One region of the Rhizobium sp. AP16 genome, then DNA from elsewhere that is predicted to be linked to it. Evidence: riboswitches for the same ligand, from Rfam matches in the RefSeq annotation. Region 1 holds a riboswitch; each other region holds the start of a gene.
The links. Region 1 has a riboswitch for cobalamin ahead of PMI03_RS30445 (aromatic ring-hydroxylating dioxygenase subunit alpha). Riboswitches for the same ligand answer to the same signal wherever they lie in the genome.
Positions count from the first base shown of each region.

Region 2: another riboswitch for cobalamin. It lies ahead of metE (5-methyltetrahydropteroyltriglutamate--homocysteine S-methyltransferase); the one in region 1 lies ahead of PMI03_RS30445 (aromatic ring-hydroxylating dioxygenase subunit alpha).
Region 3: another riboswitch for cobalamin. It lies ahead of PMI03_RS07005 (ABC transporter substrate-binding protein); the one in region 1 lies ahead of PMI03_RS30445 (aromatic ring-hydroxylating dioxygenase subunit alpha).

Region 1 is NZ_AJVM01000095.1:34,685-39,388, forward strand. It holds gene PMI03_RS30435 (glycoside hydrolase family 25 protein) at 1-312, shown strand, start outside; gene PMI03_RS30440 (hybrid-cluster NAD(P)-dependent oxidoreductase) at 309-1,397, opposite strand; gene PMI03_RS30445 (aromatic ring-hydroxylating dioxygenase subunit alpha) at 1,401-2,645, opposite strand; cobalamin riboswitch at 2,743-2,947, opposite strand; gene PMI03_RS30455 (ACT domain-containing protein) at 3,174-3,575, opposite strand; gene PMI03_RS30460 (DUF6656 family protein) at 3,666-4,277, shown strand; gene PMI03_RS30465 (L-threonylcarbamoyladenylate synthase) at 4,336-4,704, shown strand, end outside.
Region 2 is NZ_AJVM01000074.1:154,189-158,892, forward strand. It holds gene metE (5-methyltetrahydropteroyltriglutamate--homocysteine S-methyltransferase) at 1-1,641, opposite strand, end outside; cobalamin riboswitch at 1,742-1,956, opposite strand; gene PMI03_RS31215 (hypothetical protein) at 2,202-2,558, shown strand; gene PMI03_RS25765 (response regulator transcription factor) at 2,653-3,261, opposite strand; gene PMI03_RS25770 (sensor histidine kinase) at 3,264-4,328, opposite strand; gene PMI03_RS25775 (AAA-associated domain-containing protein) at 4,454-4,704, opposite strand, start outside.
Region 3 is NZ_AJVM01000009.1:58,392-63,095, reverse strand. It holds gene PMI03_RS07010 (bifunctional sugar phosphate isomerase/epimerase/4-hydroxyphenylpyruvate dioxygenase family protein) at 1-986, shown strand, start outside; cobalamin riboswitch at 1,314-1,549, shown strand; gene PMI03_RS07005 (ABC transporter substrate-binding protein) at 1,733-2,764, shown strand; gene PMI03_RS07000 (iron ABC transporter permease) at 2,761-3,789, shown strand; gene PMI03_RS06995 (ABC transporter ATP-binding protein) at 3,786-4,616, shown strand; gene PMI03_RS06990 (class I SAM-dependent methyltransferase) at 4,619-4,704, shown strand, end outside.

The DNA.
Region 1 (4,704 bases):
GCCCTCTGGCAGTTTGCCTCCTCCGACAATTGCTCGGACAAGAGCTGTCCCTACAGGGTGCCGGGAACACTGAAGGACATCGACGTCAACGTCGTGCCGATGACCAAGCTGCAACTGGCCAAGGTCTGGCCACAGGGCGATCTCCTGCCCACCAAGCCGATGCCGGCGCCCGACATGATGATCGCCAAGGCGCCGAGCTGCAATGGTCCGCGGCAGACACTCATTTCATTAATGGTCGACCCCGTCGTCACGGCATCTACCCGCCGCTCGGAACCGGTCGAGATCAATGAATTGAACTACCAGGATTTTTAGGCTTCGATCTGCACATCCGTCTTAGGACGCGAACAGCAGGCGAGGATATAACCTTCCTCGATCTCGTCATCGAGAATACCGCCATTGTGGCTCATCTCGACCTCGCCCGAGAGCTTCATCACCCGGCAGGTGCCGCAGAGGCCCGACTCGCAGGCCGCGCCGATACGCACGCCAGCGCCGCGCGCGGCTTGTAGGATCGTCTGGCCCGGCGCACAGGGAACATCCTTGCCAGCCATGGTGAAGCTGATCGAAGTCGCCGCTTCCGTCGAGGCGTCATCGCTGACTTCGGCCAGCGGCGTTGCCGCCTGCGCCGGCTGGAAGCTTTCCTGATGATAGCGCGTCATGTCGAAGCCGTGGGCTACCAGCATGGAACGGACGGCGTCCATGAAGACTTCCGGGCCGCAGCAGAAGATCGTGCGGTCCATGAAATCGGGCGCCAGCAGCCCGATCTTCGCCTTGTCGATGCGGCCCTTCAGCCCCGACCAGAGATCGGTGCGGCCACAGCCTTCGACAATGAAGCCGAGATCGAGGTTCGGCATGAAGCGCGCGAGATATTCCAGCTCCGAACGGAAGATGATGTCGGCGGGGCTGCGCGAGCAATTGATGAAGGTGATGTCGGATAGCGGCGCGGTATCGGACATGTAGCGCGTCATCGCCATCATCGGCGTGACGCCGGAGCCGGCGGAAACGAAGAGATATTTTTCGCCGGGATGACGGATATGGCTGAAATCGCCGAGCGGACCGAAAGCCTTGACACGCATGCCGGGCTTCAGGTTCTCGAACATCCAGCGCGTGCCAATGCTGTCCTTCTGCGCCTTGACCGTAATGGCGACCGAGAGCGGGCGCGACGGGGTCGAGGACAGCGTATAGGTACGCATGACCGGCTCCGCAGCCGCCGGCAGCTCCAGGGTGACGAACTGGCCCGGCAGATAGCGGAACCAGTTGTCCTTGTCGGAGCGGAAGGTGAAGGTCATCACATCGGGTGCTTCCGGCGTTGCCGAAAGGCATTCGAGCAGATGCTGCCTGTCGCTCCAGGGCTTCATCTGGTCCAGGTGCTGATGGCGGAGGGAGACGGTCATGTTCATAACTCAGGCAACCGCCGACAGCTTGGCCTGATCGCCCTGCAGCCGGTTGATCATGAAATTCGCGTACCATTCGACGAACTGCATCACGCCGCCTTCATCTTCCGGCGAATAGGGGCCGGGCTGGTAGGCGGGCGAGCGGATGCCGAAGGCATTTTCCTCGACGATCCGGCGGTCCTGATCGTTGGTCTCGGTCCAGACGTGGGTGAGTTCGTCGATACGATAGTCGACCCCTTCGACCGCATCTTTGTTGACGAGCCATTTGGTCGTGACCTGCGTTTGCTCGGGACCGAGCGGCAGCACGCGGAAGGTGATCGCATGGTCGGCGAGCACATGATTCCACGTCGTCGGATAGTGGAAGAGCAGCAAGGTGCCGATATGGCTTTCCAGCACATCGTTGGAGAGCGGCCTCTGCACGGCGCGCGCGCCCGACATGGTGTAGCTCTCGGCATCCTGGATGAGTGGCATGCGTGCGGCGCGGAACTGGCCGGACGGCGACATGCGGAATTCGCTTGGAAGATTCGCCGCCTCGCACTTCGCCCAATGCTCCGAAATCACCGGATCGTCCTTGGCGCCCTGCACGCCGGTCGCGCTCGGTGCTTCCGGATAGGTGCGGCAGAGTTCGGGATGATTGGCCGCGCAATGATAGCATTCGCGATTGTTTTCCCAGACGAGCTTCCAGTTGCCCTTCTCGATGATCGTGCTTTCGAAGGCGACCTTGGTCTCGCCGAGGCGGTGGCGGACGAGATAGGGCTCGACCATGGCGCGGAACGGCGCAAAGTCCGGCGCCTGATCTGCAAGGCAGATGAAGATATAGCCGCCAATGCTTTCGCAATGGACCGGCTTCAGCGAGAACTCGCTCTTGTCGAAATCCTCCGGCATATGGCGGGCAAAGAGCAGGCTCCCGTTCAGTTCGTAGGTCCACTGATGATAGGGGCAGACGAGCTTTGCCGAAGAGCCGCGCTCGGACGTGCACACGCGCGAGCCGCGATGGCGACAGCTATTGTGGAAGGCGCGGATGACCTGATCGCGGCCACGAACGATGACGACGGGATAATCGCCGATCTGGACGGTGAAATAGTTGCCGGCGCGCGGCACTTCGCAATCATGGCCGATGAACAGCCAGTCGCGATAATAGATCATTTCCATATCGAGCTTGAAATAATCCGGATCGGTGTAGAAGGGCTGCTCCAGGCTGAAGCCCTCGCGGCGGTTCTTCAATTGCCGCAAAACGTTGCTGCTGATGTCCATTTGCCTATCCTTGCGCGGTAGCGATCAGCAGGCAGAGGACATGCACGATCGGCCGCGAACGACCGCAACGCAATGTCCCGACCGCCCGCCGCGGTCAGTAAATCAGTCTCCCCAAGGCTGGTTTCCGGGCTCTGGAGCGGTCCCCCAAAGGACCCCATGGCACCTTCCCAGGCTGTCTTAAGCCCAGTGGCTTCATTCGCCATGCCTTACTCCACCACCGTTGCGGGGGCAGCGCCGGATTTCGACCGGCTTCCCAATTCTCCGCCCCCCTAGCGGGCGGCACCTTGAGATTGATACCATCATAATCTGCGCCCCTCTCGCCGCTCTGCTGCAATGCGACATCCGCTTCGAAATTGACGACAGGCCCAAGAAGAGTTTCGCAGAGACCTCGCGGCCGAAATATCGGAAGATAATTCAAATCCTTATGCTCCTGTGAAGAGCATCGTTTCCCGCGCCGGCCTCTCTGCGTCCGCGGCGCCTTGTCTTAATTGCGACAGACCCGTCAGCGAACAGGCTTCAGAGCGGATATTACACGACGGAAAGCGCCTGCAGTGCCGCCATTGCGCGCCCGGCATCGGCCGCCGGCACGAAGATATGATCATGGTAATAGCCGGCAACGACATTGGCGCTGATCCTCTCGTTTCCCAGCGCCGTCGCAAGCGCAGCCGTGAGACCCACGGCTTCCAGCGAGGAGTGAATGTCGAGGGTGATCATCCGCATCGCAGGCTCGGCCGGGAGCCCCGCTTGTCGGGCCACCTCGACCGGCAGGATCAGCGTCACACCTTCCCTTTCCTGAAACAGTCCAACCGGATTCATATGAATGTAATCCGCCAGCGACGAGGCCGGCACACTGCAATAGACGAACTCGCCCTCGACGAGATCCGGCTTCATGCCGGCAAGCAGCAGCTTGAGATCGGTAATGCCGGGCATGGTTCTGGTCCTCTTCAGCGATCCATCAGCAAGCCCGGCTCAAGCTAGATGATCTATCATTCGGTATCCAGATCTCCATCGCGAGCCGGCATGGCAAAGCTCAGATATTTCGATGCCAAGAAACCCGCCGACCCGGAGCCGACGCTGCCGGCACCGGGGTATACGGAATTCCTGCGCACCGGGCGTATCAATCGCGACAAGACGCATTGGCTCGCCGAAGAACGGCGTTACCTCACCTTCGAGGAAGTGGCCGAACGCACGGCAACCAAGCTCAGAAACGCCGGCGAGACAACCCATGGCCGGCTCAATAGCTTTCACCAGTCGATCCGCTTTCCGAAACTGATTTTCCATCACACGCTCAGGGACACACCGCATCTCGGCTATTGCCATGTCACCGCCGCGCGGACGCAATTTGCGCAGTACGAGGAAGTGAGCTGGGCTTTCTACATCGCCAATTTCTTCGCCCGCCTCGGCCAGAACGATAATTTCTTCGAAGACATCAGCCTGAAATATTCGCGGATGTATTTCGCCGTCGCTATAAGGCCGGATGAGGACGCTTCGAAGAAGAAGCTGACGATCAATCGCGAGGTGCGCGGCAACGGCGTGCTCTTCCACACACACGATCCGCAGATCGCCATCCGCAATGTGTTGCTGCTCGGCGCGCGCAACGAACAGCTCCGCGACATCATTCGCCAGCTTTGATCATTGATCCCCAAACTTGAAAAGCATAAGAACGGCCTGAACGGCAATCGGTCAGGCCATGGCGCGACATATAGACATTCTCCAGCATCCAGAGGCGGCAATAGCGGCGGCAACGGCAACTCTCGCCGAAGGTCTGCCGATCGGGCTGCCGACCGAGACGGTCTACGGGCTCGCCGCCGACGCCACCAACCCCGCCGCCATCACCCGTATCTACGAGACCAAGGGACGGCCACGCTTCAATCCGCTGATCTGCCACATGAGCGACCTCGCCATGGCCGAGCGCTACGCGATCTTCGATCCCGTTTCGCGAAAGCTGGCGGAAGCCTTCTGGCCCGGTCCGCTGACGCTGGTTTTACCGCTGCGCCCGGAAAGCGACATTCATCCGCTGGCGACCGCCGGGCTCGATACGGTCGGCATCCGGATACCG
Region 2 (4,704 bases), on a different contig from region 1:
GCGGGATACGTCGCCATAGATGACCGGCGGGCGCACATAGCGCGAGCCGTAACTCTGGACCCAGGCATGCTGGGTGAACGCGAACCCGGAAAGCTGCTCCCCGAAATATTGGACCATGTCGTTGCGTTCGAACTCACCGTGAACGAGGACATCCAGGCCGATTTTCTCCTGCCAGCGGATTGCCGATTCCGTCTCTTTTCTCAGGAAGGCATCGTAGTCCACATAGCTCATGGTTCCCTTCCCATGCGCGGCTCGGGCCTTGCGCACCTCGGCCGTCTGCGGGAACGACCCGATCGTCGTGGTTGGGAACAGGGGCAGTTTGAGCCGTTTTTCCTGGATAGCCTTGCGACGAAGGAACGCGTTTTGTCTGCGCTTTATGGAAGCGTCGAGGCCCTTGATACGACCATCGACCACGGGATCGTGAACCTTCGGCGAGGATGCCCGCGATGCCGCGGCAGTGGCAGAAGCCGCAAGGGCGTCGCCGATGGCGTTTCGTCCGTCGGACAGACCGCGCCCAAGAGCTACGACCTCGTCGAGCTTCTGTGTCGCGAAAGCCAGCCAGCGTCCAAGATCGGCATCGAGCGCCGTCTCGAGCTCAAGATCGATCGGCACATGGAGAAGTGAGCAGGAAGGCGCGATTTGTACCCGGTCGGCTCCAATCGCGGCAACGACCGGCTCCAGATGATCCAGGGCTTTCACAAGATCGCCCCGCCAGATGTTGCGGCCGTCGATGACGCCGAGTGACAGAACGCGATTTGGCGGAAGCTTCGCCAGGACTTCGCTCAATTGTTCCGGCGCTCGGACGAGATCGATATGCAGCCCCGCCATGGGACTGGCGAGTACGATGGGCAGGTTATCGCCGATCGCTCCGAAATAGGTGGCGACCATGATCTTGAGGTTGGGCACCAGTTTGTGGAAAGCCTCATAGGCGTGTGCGAAAGCGCTCCTGTCTTCGTCGGTCAGATCAAGCACGAGCGCTGGCTCGTCGATCTGGACCCAGTCCGCGCCGGCCGCGCTCAGTTCGGCGAGTATCCTCGCATAGACGGGAAGCAGCCGGTCCAGAAGCCGGATCGGCTCGAAATCCTCCTCCTTGCTCTTGGCGAGCTTCAACAAGGTGATCGGCCCCAGCAAGACCGGGCGCGTATGGATTCCCAGCGCCCTTGCTTCCCGGAACATTTCCAGCGGCCTGTTGGCCGTCAGCTCGAAAGCCTGGTCCGGCCCAATTTCCGGAACCATGTAGTGATAGTTGGTGTCGAACCATTTGGTCATCTCGAGCGCCGGCGCGCCTTGATGATGGTGGACATGGCCGCAATCGCCATGGCCGCCGCCCGTCGATCCGCGTGCCATGGCGAAGTAGGTGTCGAGATCGACCGGGCCTCCCCTCCAGCCGTAGAGCGCCGGGATGGCGCCGACCATGACGGCGGTATCGAGGACATGATCGTAAAGCGAGAAGTCGTTGGAGGGAATTACGGCGATCCCCTTCTCCTTCTGTAGCCGCCAATTGTCGGCGCGAAGTGTCTTGGCGACATCGAAAAGAGCGGCGCGGTCCGATTGCCTGGACCAGCAGGATTCCAGAGCGAATTTCAATTCGCGGTGTCGTCCGATGCGTGGAAAGCCGAGATTCGCAGTCAGTATGGTCATTTTCCTTACCCCGAGGGTTGTGGGCAAGGCATTGGAATGACGCATCGACGAAAGGCACAGGGGTGCCGATCGCAAAGCGGCACACCGGGACACCCCGCCCGTGGACGTTATCTATCGCGGCAGGTCTCCTGGCTTGCGGGTCGTCACCACCATCCTGTCTTCCCGAGGCGTCTTCCTCAGTGACTTTGATCGGATGGCGGCTCACCGCCTACAGTTGCGGGGGCAGCTCCGGCATGGACATTGCAGATGTCTTGACCGAATTCCCTCTTAGCTCCGGATCAGACGATCCGCAGAACCACGATGGCACGCAGGATGTCGGAATGTGTTGCTGTCGTCAAGAGATATAAAGATATCTTTATATGATCCTGCGACGCTTCTGGCGGACGCTTGCCTTCACGGCACGCAACCCTAGTTTTCATATCTGGGGAAATGCAGCATTATGGGGCGATGCTTTTGGAGACGATCGCGTTGGGACTGTATGAACGGTTTGTTCGGATAGCGTTCATGTAGAGTGCAATATCACCCATCCATGCCATCGATATCAGAGTGAGGAGCGAAGGATGTTTAGACGTTTTGCACGAGTTTCTTTCATCGCGTTGGCCGGCTTGGCCGCAACGCAGTTGATGCCATCTGTCGCCATGGCGCAGTATTACGGCGACGATGATGGATACAGGCAGCCGCCAAGATGGGACCGCCGCCAGGATCAGGACTGGGATGGCCCGCGCAGAGATCGTGACCGTGGTGACCGTGGTGGTTGCAGCCGGCGCGACCTTATGGATGCCGCCCGCCAGGAAGGTTTCCGCCGCATTGATTCGGTCGAAAACAATGGGCGACGCATTGTTGTCCGTGGCTGGAATGATGGCGGTCCCGACCGCATGGTCTTTGCCAATCGACGCGGCTGCCCGGCCCTCAATTGAGGCTCCGGTATCATCCGCCGCGACCAATGTAGGCGGCGGGCCAAAGCATAATGCCAAGGCACGGTTTTGATCGTGCCTTGGACAGACATTCCGACTATCCGAGCGCGTCGGCCATTCTGATGAGATCGGCGACGGATCCCGCCTGCATCTTGCGCATCGCCTGGCCGCGATGGACCTTCACGGTGATTTCGCTGAGGCCGAGTTCGGCGGCGATCTGCTTGTTGAGGCGTCCGCGGGCGACAAGCGCCATCACTTCACGCTCGCGCGCCGTCAGCGTCGCAAATCGCTCCCGCAAATCGGTCGTAGCAGCGTCCTGGCGAAGCCGGGTGCGATCCTTTTCCAAAGCTTGCCGAATGGCGTCGAGAAGATCCTGTTCCCGAAAGGGCTTGAGCAGAAACTCCACCGCCCCGGCCTTCATCGCCCTCACGGACATCGGCACATCGCCGTGGCCGGTCAGGAATATGATGGGCAGGGGATTGCCGGTTCTTGCCAGCTCGTCCTGGAAATCAAGGCCGCTTGCATCCGGCATCCTGACGTCAAGGACAAGGCAGGACGGACCGTCGGATCGTCGATGCTTCAGGAAATCCCGTGGCGATGCGAAGCTGCTGACGTCATAGCCGACTGAGCGCAGGAGGCTGTCCAGCCCATCCCGGACGGAGGGATCGTCGTCGATGACATAAATGGTCGGTTTCTGCTCCGGCATGATCATCCTCTTGCTCCGGTATCCGACGGCAGGATGAAGCCGAACACCGCGCCATGCGGGAAGTTGGGCGCCGTATAGACCGCACCGCCATGCGCCTCGACGATCGACCGGCTGATCGCCAGCCCCATCCCCATTCCTGTCGTCTTGGTCGTGAAGAAGGCTTCGAACATCCTGTCGGAAGCGGCTGGCGGCACGCCCATGCCGGTGTCGCGCACGCTGATGGTTATCTTCCTGTCGTCAGCTGCGGCGCTGACCAGCAGTTCGCGTTTCTCCGCATCGACGCCCGCCATCGCTTCGATGGCATTGATGACGAAGTTCAGGATCACCTGCTGCAGCTGAACCCGGTCGCCCGTCACGGATGGTAGATCATTGGCAAGTTCGGTGCGCAGCAGGATATGGTTTTCGCGGATATCGCTACGGACGAGCGCCAGCGCTTCCGAGATCGTCTCGGCCATGTCGATGCTGTCGCGCGATGGAGATGTTCGCGCAACGAGGCTGCGGACACGGCCGATCACCTCGCCGGCGCGACCGGCATCCTTGACGATCCTGTCGAGCGCGCGCCGGGCCTCCTCCTGGTCGGGAGGCGTTGCCGACAGCCAGCGGAGCGCCGCATTGCCATTGGCCACGATCGCGGTGATCGGCTGGCTGACCTCATGGGCGATGGAGGTGCTGAGTTCGCCCATCGTCATGATGCGCGACATGCGTGCGAGTTCGGATTGCGCCTGTCTGGCTCTTGCCTCGGTCGCCTCGATCCTGATCGCCAGATAGGTGGTCGCGGCGATCGCGAGCAGGCTTATGGCCCCGTTCACCGTGCCGGATTGGGAATCGCCATGTCGTGTCAGACAATAGCTGACTATGGTGAGGACGGCACAGACGATCCCCACGACCATGACGGCTCCAGGCCGGCCGGATCGCACGGAGATGAGGATCACCGAGACATAGAGCACCGCAAAGGCGATCTCCAGATTGGTCACCGTGTCGGCAACAAAGATCAGGGCGGCGAGCAGCGTAATGCCCAGCCACATCAAGGGCGCCTCGACCAGATATCGCAGGACCTCGCGCCTCATGTTGCCTTACCCTTCTCACACGAATCCGCCGCCGCACGTGCGACGGCAGGGTGCACGATCGGAAAGCCATGAGCAATGCCGACCATTGCGGAGTGCCAATGGTCGGCCATGATCGAGTGTCGCCCTCAACTTGGGTTTTCGAGTGTGAACAGGTCGGCATTCTCGTCATAAGCAAAATATTCGGCGTAACGAGCCCAGTTTGTCACGGCTTTCAGCGTGGTATCGGCATAGTCCTCCGACATGTAGTCCTCGAGCTCGTCGCGAAAACGCCGGGCCGGCGCGCGGTGCGTCGGCCGCTCGTCGAGAACACGGCGGATATGGGCGGCAAGCGGCACATAGGTGGCGAGATGCTGCTCGAACAGGCGCTTGCGTTCGT
Region 3 (4,704 bases), on a different contig from region 1:
ATGCGGGCGATCTCATCGGTCTCCTGCGCACGCTCGGCTTCCGCAAGGTGGCGGTGCATAGGACGAAGACGGTGAGCCTCTTTCAGCAGGGCGATATCCGTATTCTCGTCAATACCGACAGCGCCGGATTTGCCAATTCTTCCTTCGCCGTACATGGCACTTCGGCCTATGCGATGGCGCTCATCGTAGACGATGCCCAGGCCGCGCTTGCTCGGGCGGTCGCTCTCGGCGCCGAGCCCTTCGGCCAGCCGGTTGCCCCGGGCGAAGTGGAGATGCCGGCGATCCGCGGCGTGGGCGGCGGATTGATCTATCTCATCGACGACAAGGGCGATCTCGGCCATTTCGCCGAAATCGATTTTCTGACCGTCGAGGACGACGTGGAGGTCGCTCCGGCCCACCTCCTGCATGTCGACCATATCGCCCAGACGGTTGCCTATGACGAGATGCTGACCTGGCTTCTCTTCTACAGTTCGATCTTCGAGACCCACAAGACGCCGATGGTCGACATCATCGATCCGGCCGGCGTGGTGCGCAGCCAGGTGGTGGAGAATGACGCCGGCACGCTGCGGATTACTTTGAACGGGGCAGAGAACCGCCGCACGCTGGCCGGTCACTTCATCGCAGAAAAATTCGGCTCTGGCGTACAGCACCTCGCTTTCCAGACCGCCGACATCTTCAAGACGGCCGAAGCGCTGCGGAAGAATGGTTTTCAGCCTCTGCCGATCTCGCCGAACTATTACGGTGACGTCGAAGCCCGCTTTGGTCTCGATCCTGAGCTGACTGAGCGGCTGAAAGTGGAGAATATTCTCTATGACCGTGACGAGCATGGCGAATTCTTTCAGCTCTATAGCGGCACCTTCGGTGAGGGCTTCTTCTTCGAGATCGTTCAGCGCAATGACTATCGGGGATATGGCGCTCCGAACGCCATCTTCCGCATCGCCGCGCTCAAGAAGCATCTCCGGCCGGAGGGCCTTCCAAGGGAGTGAACTTGGTATCACGGTGCCTCAGTCCGGATTTCGTATGAAATCAAGCCCGAGATATCTGTAGCCCGATCATCATATCTGCGCCAAACCGGCAGGCAGCCGTCACCTATCGCATTGCTTAGTCACGCCAGTCTCGGCGACTATTCCACAGCATTTCATAAAACGGATCGTGCAAACTGGACAGCTCTCAGAAAGTTTGGTAGCAAACGTAATGTTATTACGTAACTATGGGAATTTATCATGATATCCAGATCGATGATGGTCGGAGGCTTGGCCGCGAGGGGTATTTTCAAGTGGGCGACTTCGCGGCTTGACGCAACCGTCGTGCTTGGCATAACTGGAAGCGACGGTTCCCCGACGATGACTCCGAGGGGATTAATAGGGAACACGGTGAGGACGACCCAAAAGGGACCAAGACCGTGGCTGCCCCCGCAACTGTAAGCGGATTGCCGTCCATCCTCGTGGTGCCGAAAGGCGCCATGCCACTACGCCGATCAGGCGCGGGAAGGCAGATGGACGACTGATATCCGTGAGCCAGGAGACCTGCCGTCGAAGATCTATCCATTGTCACGGGCGGGGATGCCCGAAACAGGAGCAGGACATGACCATCCTTCACGCTTCGCAGCGCCTTGATGCGCTGCCTTCCCCGAATTTTGACGATCATTCGACCGCTCGGAATGCCTGTTGGGCATTCTGACTTTCACCACCGCCCTTTTCGGGCGGCGTTCACATCACTTCGGGGAATTATGATGAAGACCATTTTCAAGCGGCCATTGCGCGCCGGCCTATTCGCGATGTCGTTGATCGTCGCCGGCTTGCCGGGGCAGGCGGGAGCTGCGGAAACCAGCTACCCTCTTACGCTCCAGAACTGCGGCCGGCAGATCACCATCCAGAAGGCGCCGTCGCGCACGGTCTCTATCGGCCAGAGCACAACGGAAATCCTCTACAGCCTCGGTGTTGCCGACAAGGTGGTCGGCACCGCACTCTGGGTTGGACCGGTTCTCAAGGGCTATGAGGACGTCAACGCCAAGATCGAGCGCCTTGCCGACAACGATCCGAGCTTCGAAAGCGTCGTCGGAAAGAAGCCGGATATCGTCACCGTTCAGTTCCAGTGGCAGGTGGGACCGGAAGGCGTGGTCGCCAAGCCGGAACAGTTCGAGGAGCTAGGCATCCCGGTCTATACATCGCCGTCCGATTGCGTCGGCAAGGAGAACTCCGGCTCCAGCGATGGCGTCCGCCATCAGGTCTTCACTATGGATCTCGTCTATCAGGAGATCCGCGATCTCGCGAAGATCTACAATGTGCAGGACAAAGGCGAGGAAGTGGTCGCCGATCTCAAGCAGCGCGAAGCGGCAGCCCGCGCCAAGGTTTCTTCCGCACAGGGCAAGCTTTCTGCCGTCTTCTGGTTCTCCAGCGCCAAGGATGCCGATCCCTACGTGGCGGGCCGCAATGGCGCGCCGGGCTACATCATGTCGGCGCTCGGCATCAAGAATATCATCGAGACCGATGATGAGTGGCCGACGGTCGGCTGGGAGACGATTGCCAAGGCCAATCCAAGCATGATCGTGGCGGCTGCGATGGAACGCCGTCGCTATCCGCTGGATAGCGCGGAGGCCAAGCGCAAATTCCTGGAAAAGGACCCTGTCGCGAGCCTGATGCCCGCCGTCAAAAGTGGCCATGTCTTCGAGATGGATGCGCAGGCGATGAACCCGACCATCCGTACGATCGAAGGCATCGAGGCACTTGCTGATGCTATCGCCGCGGCCGGCCTGACGCAGTGAACCGCGCCCTTTCATCGATCGGACGAACGGGTGCCGTCGCCTTGGCGCTCGCCATTCTTGTTGCCGCGCTCTGGCTGGGTGCGGCGATCGGCGAGACCTCGATCCCGCTTGAGACCGTCGCCAAGACCGTGGCCAATCGGCTTTGGGGTGCTGGCTATCCGCTCGAGCCGATCGATGAGGGTATCGTCTGGAGCTATCGGCTGAGCCGCGCGGTGGTGGCCGCCTGTTGCGGCACGGCGCTTGCCCTGTCCGGTGTCGTGCTGCAATCGCTGCTGCGCAATCCGCTGGCCGATCCTTACATCCTCGGCATTTCCGCCGGCGCCTCTACCGGCGCCGTCGGTGTCGCGATCCTCGGTCTGGGCGCGGGTTTCCTGACGATGCCGATGGGGGCTTTCCTCGGTGCGCTCGTCGCCTTCGCTCTCGTCGCATTGCTGGCTGTCAGGGCGGGGCGCGGAACGGCCGCGATCATCCTGGCAGGGGTCGTGGGCTCGCAACTCTTCAACGCGCTCACCTCCTTCATTGTCACCAAGGCGGCGACGGCCGAACAGGCGCGCGGCATCATGTTCTGGCTGCTCGGCAATCTCTCCGGTGTGCGTTGGCCCGACGCCTGGCTGGCAATCCCGGCTGCGCTATTGGGGCTTGTCGTTTGCCTCTGGCATGCCCGGTCGCTCGACGCGTTTACCTTTGGGGCAGAATCGGCAGCTTCGCTCGGTATTTCGGTGCGCCGTACCTATCTGGTGCTCGTGGGCACATCCGCGATGATGACCGCTGTCATGGTGTCCATCGTCGGCTCCATCGGCTTTGTCGGGCTGGTCATACCGCACGCGGCGCGGATGTTGGTCGGCGTCCGTCATGGCGTGCTTCTGCCGGCAGCTGCTCTGATCGGCGCCATTTTCATGATCGCGGCTGATATCCTGTCGCGCACGCTGATCCATGGCCAGGTCCTGCCGATCGGAGTGATCACCGCTCTTGTCGGCGCGCCCGCCTTCGCCTTGATTTTGAGCCAGAAGAGGGCGCGCGCATGACCCTGTCGGCAAGGAATGTTTCGTGGAATGCCGGTGGGCAAGCCATCGTGCGGGACATATCGCTTGATGTTCGCACAGGCGAGTTTCTCGGCATCATCGGGCCGAATGGATCGGGCAAGACCAGCCTGATGCTGATGCTGTCCGGCATCCGCAAGCCGAAGACCGGCGAGATTTTTGTGGACGGCACGCCAATCCGCTCTCTCGGCCGGCGCGAGCTTTCTCGGCGTCTGGCCTTGGTGGAGCAACAGGCAGACACCGGGGAGCGGATTACCGCCAGACAGGCCGTAGAACTCGGCCGCACGCCCTATCTCGGAGCGTTGTCGCCTTGGTCGGCGACGGATGACGCGATCGTCGAAGCTGCCCTTACCAATGTCGACATGCTCCATCTTTCCGGCCGGCTGTGGCACACGCTTTCGGGCGGCGAGCGCCAGCGGCTGCATATCGGCCGCGCGCTCGCGCAGCAGCCGAAGATCCTGCTCCTCGACGAGCCGACGAACCATCTCGACATCGGTCACCAGATCGGCCTGCTCGATCTCGTGCGCCGGCAGGATCTGACCGTGGTCGCGGCCCTGCACGACCTCAATCACGCTGCCATGTTCTGTGATCGCCTTGCCGTCATGAACGGCGGGCGGCTGGTGGCACTCGGTACGCCGAATGAAGTGCTGACGGCCGAATGCATCCGCGATGTGTTCGGCGTGGAGGTGGAGGTGGAGCATGATAGTGATGGCGGTTGCTTTATCCGCTACCGGGCGTCGGCAGTTCCACGCCGGCCATTGCGGGTCATCGATGAGGCTCAGCTTGAAAGCGCCAAGGTTAGGGCGTCGTAAACATGCAGGGCCGCAATCATCATCTGAAGGAAGACATCCGCGAGTACTGGTCCGAACGGTCGAAAACTTTCGACCTTGCCTTCGGTCA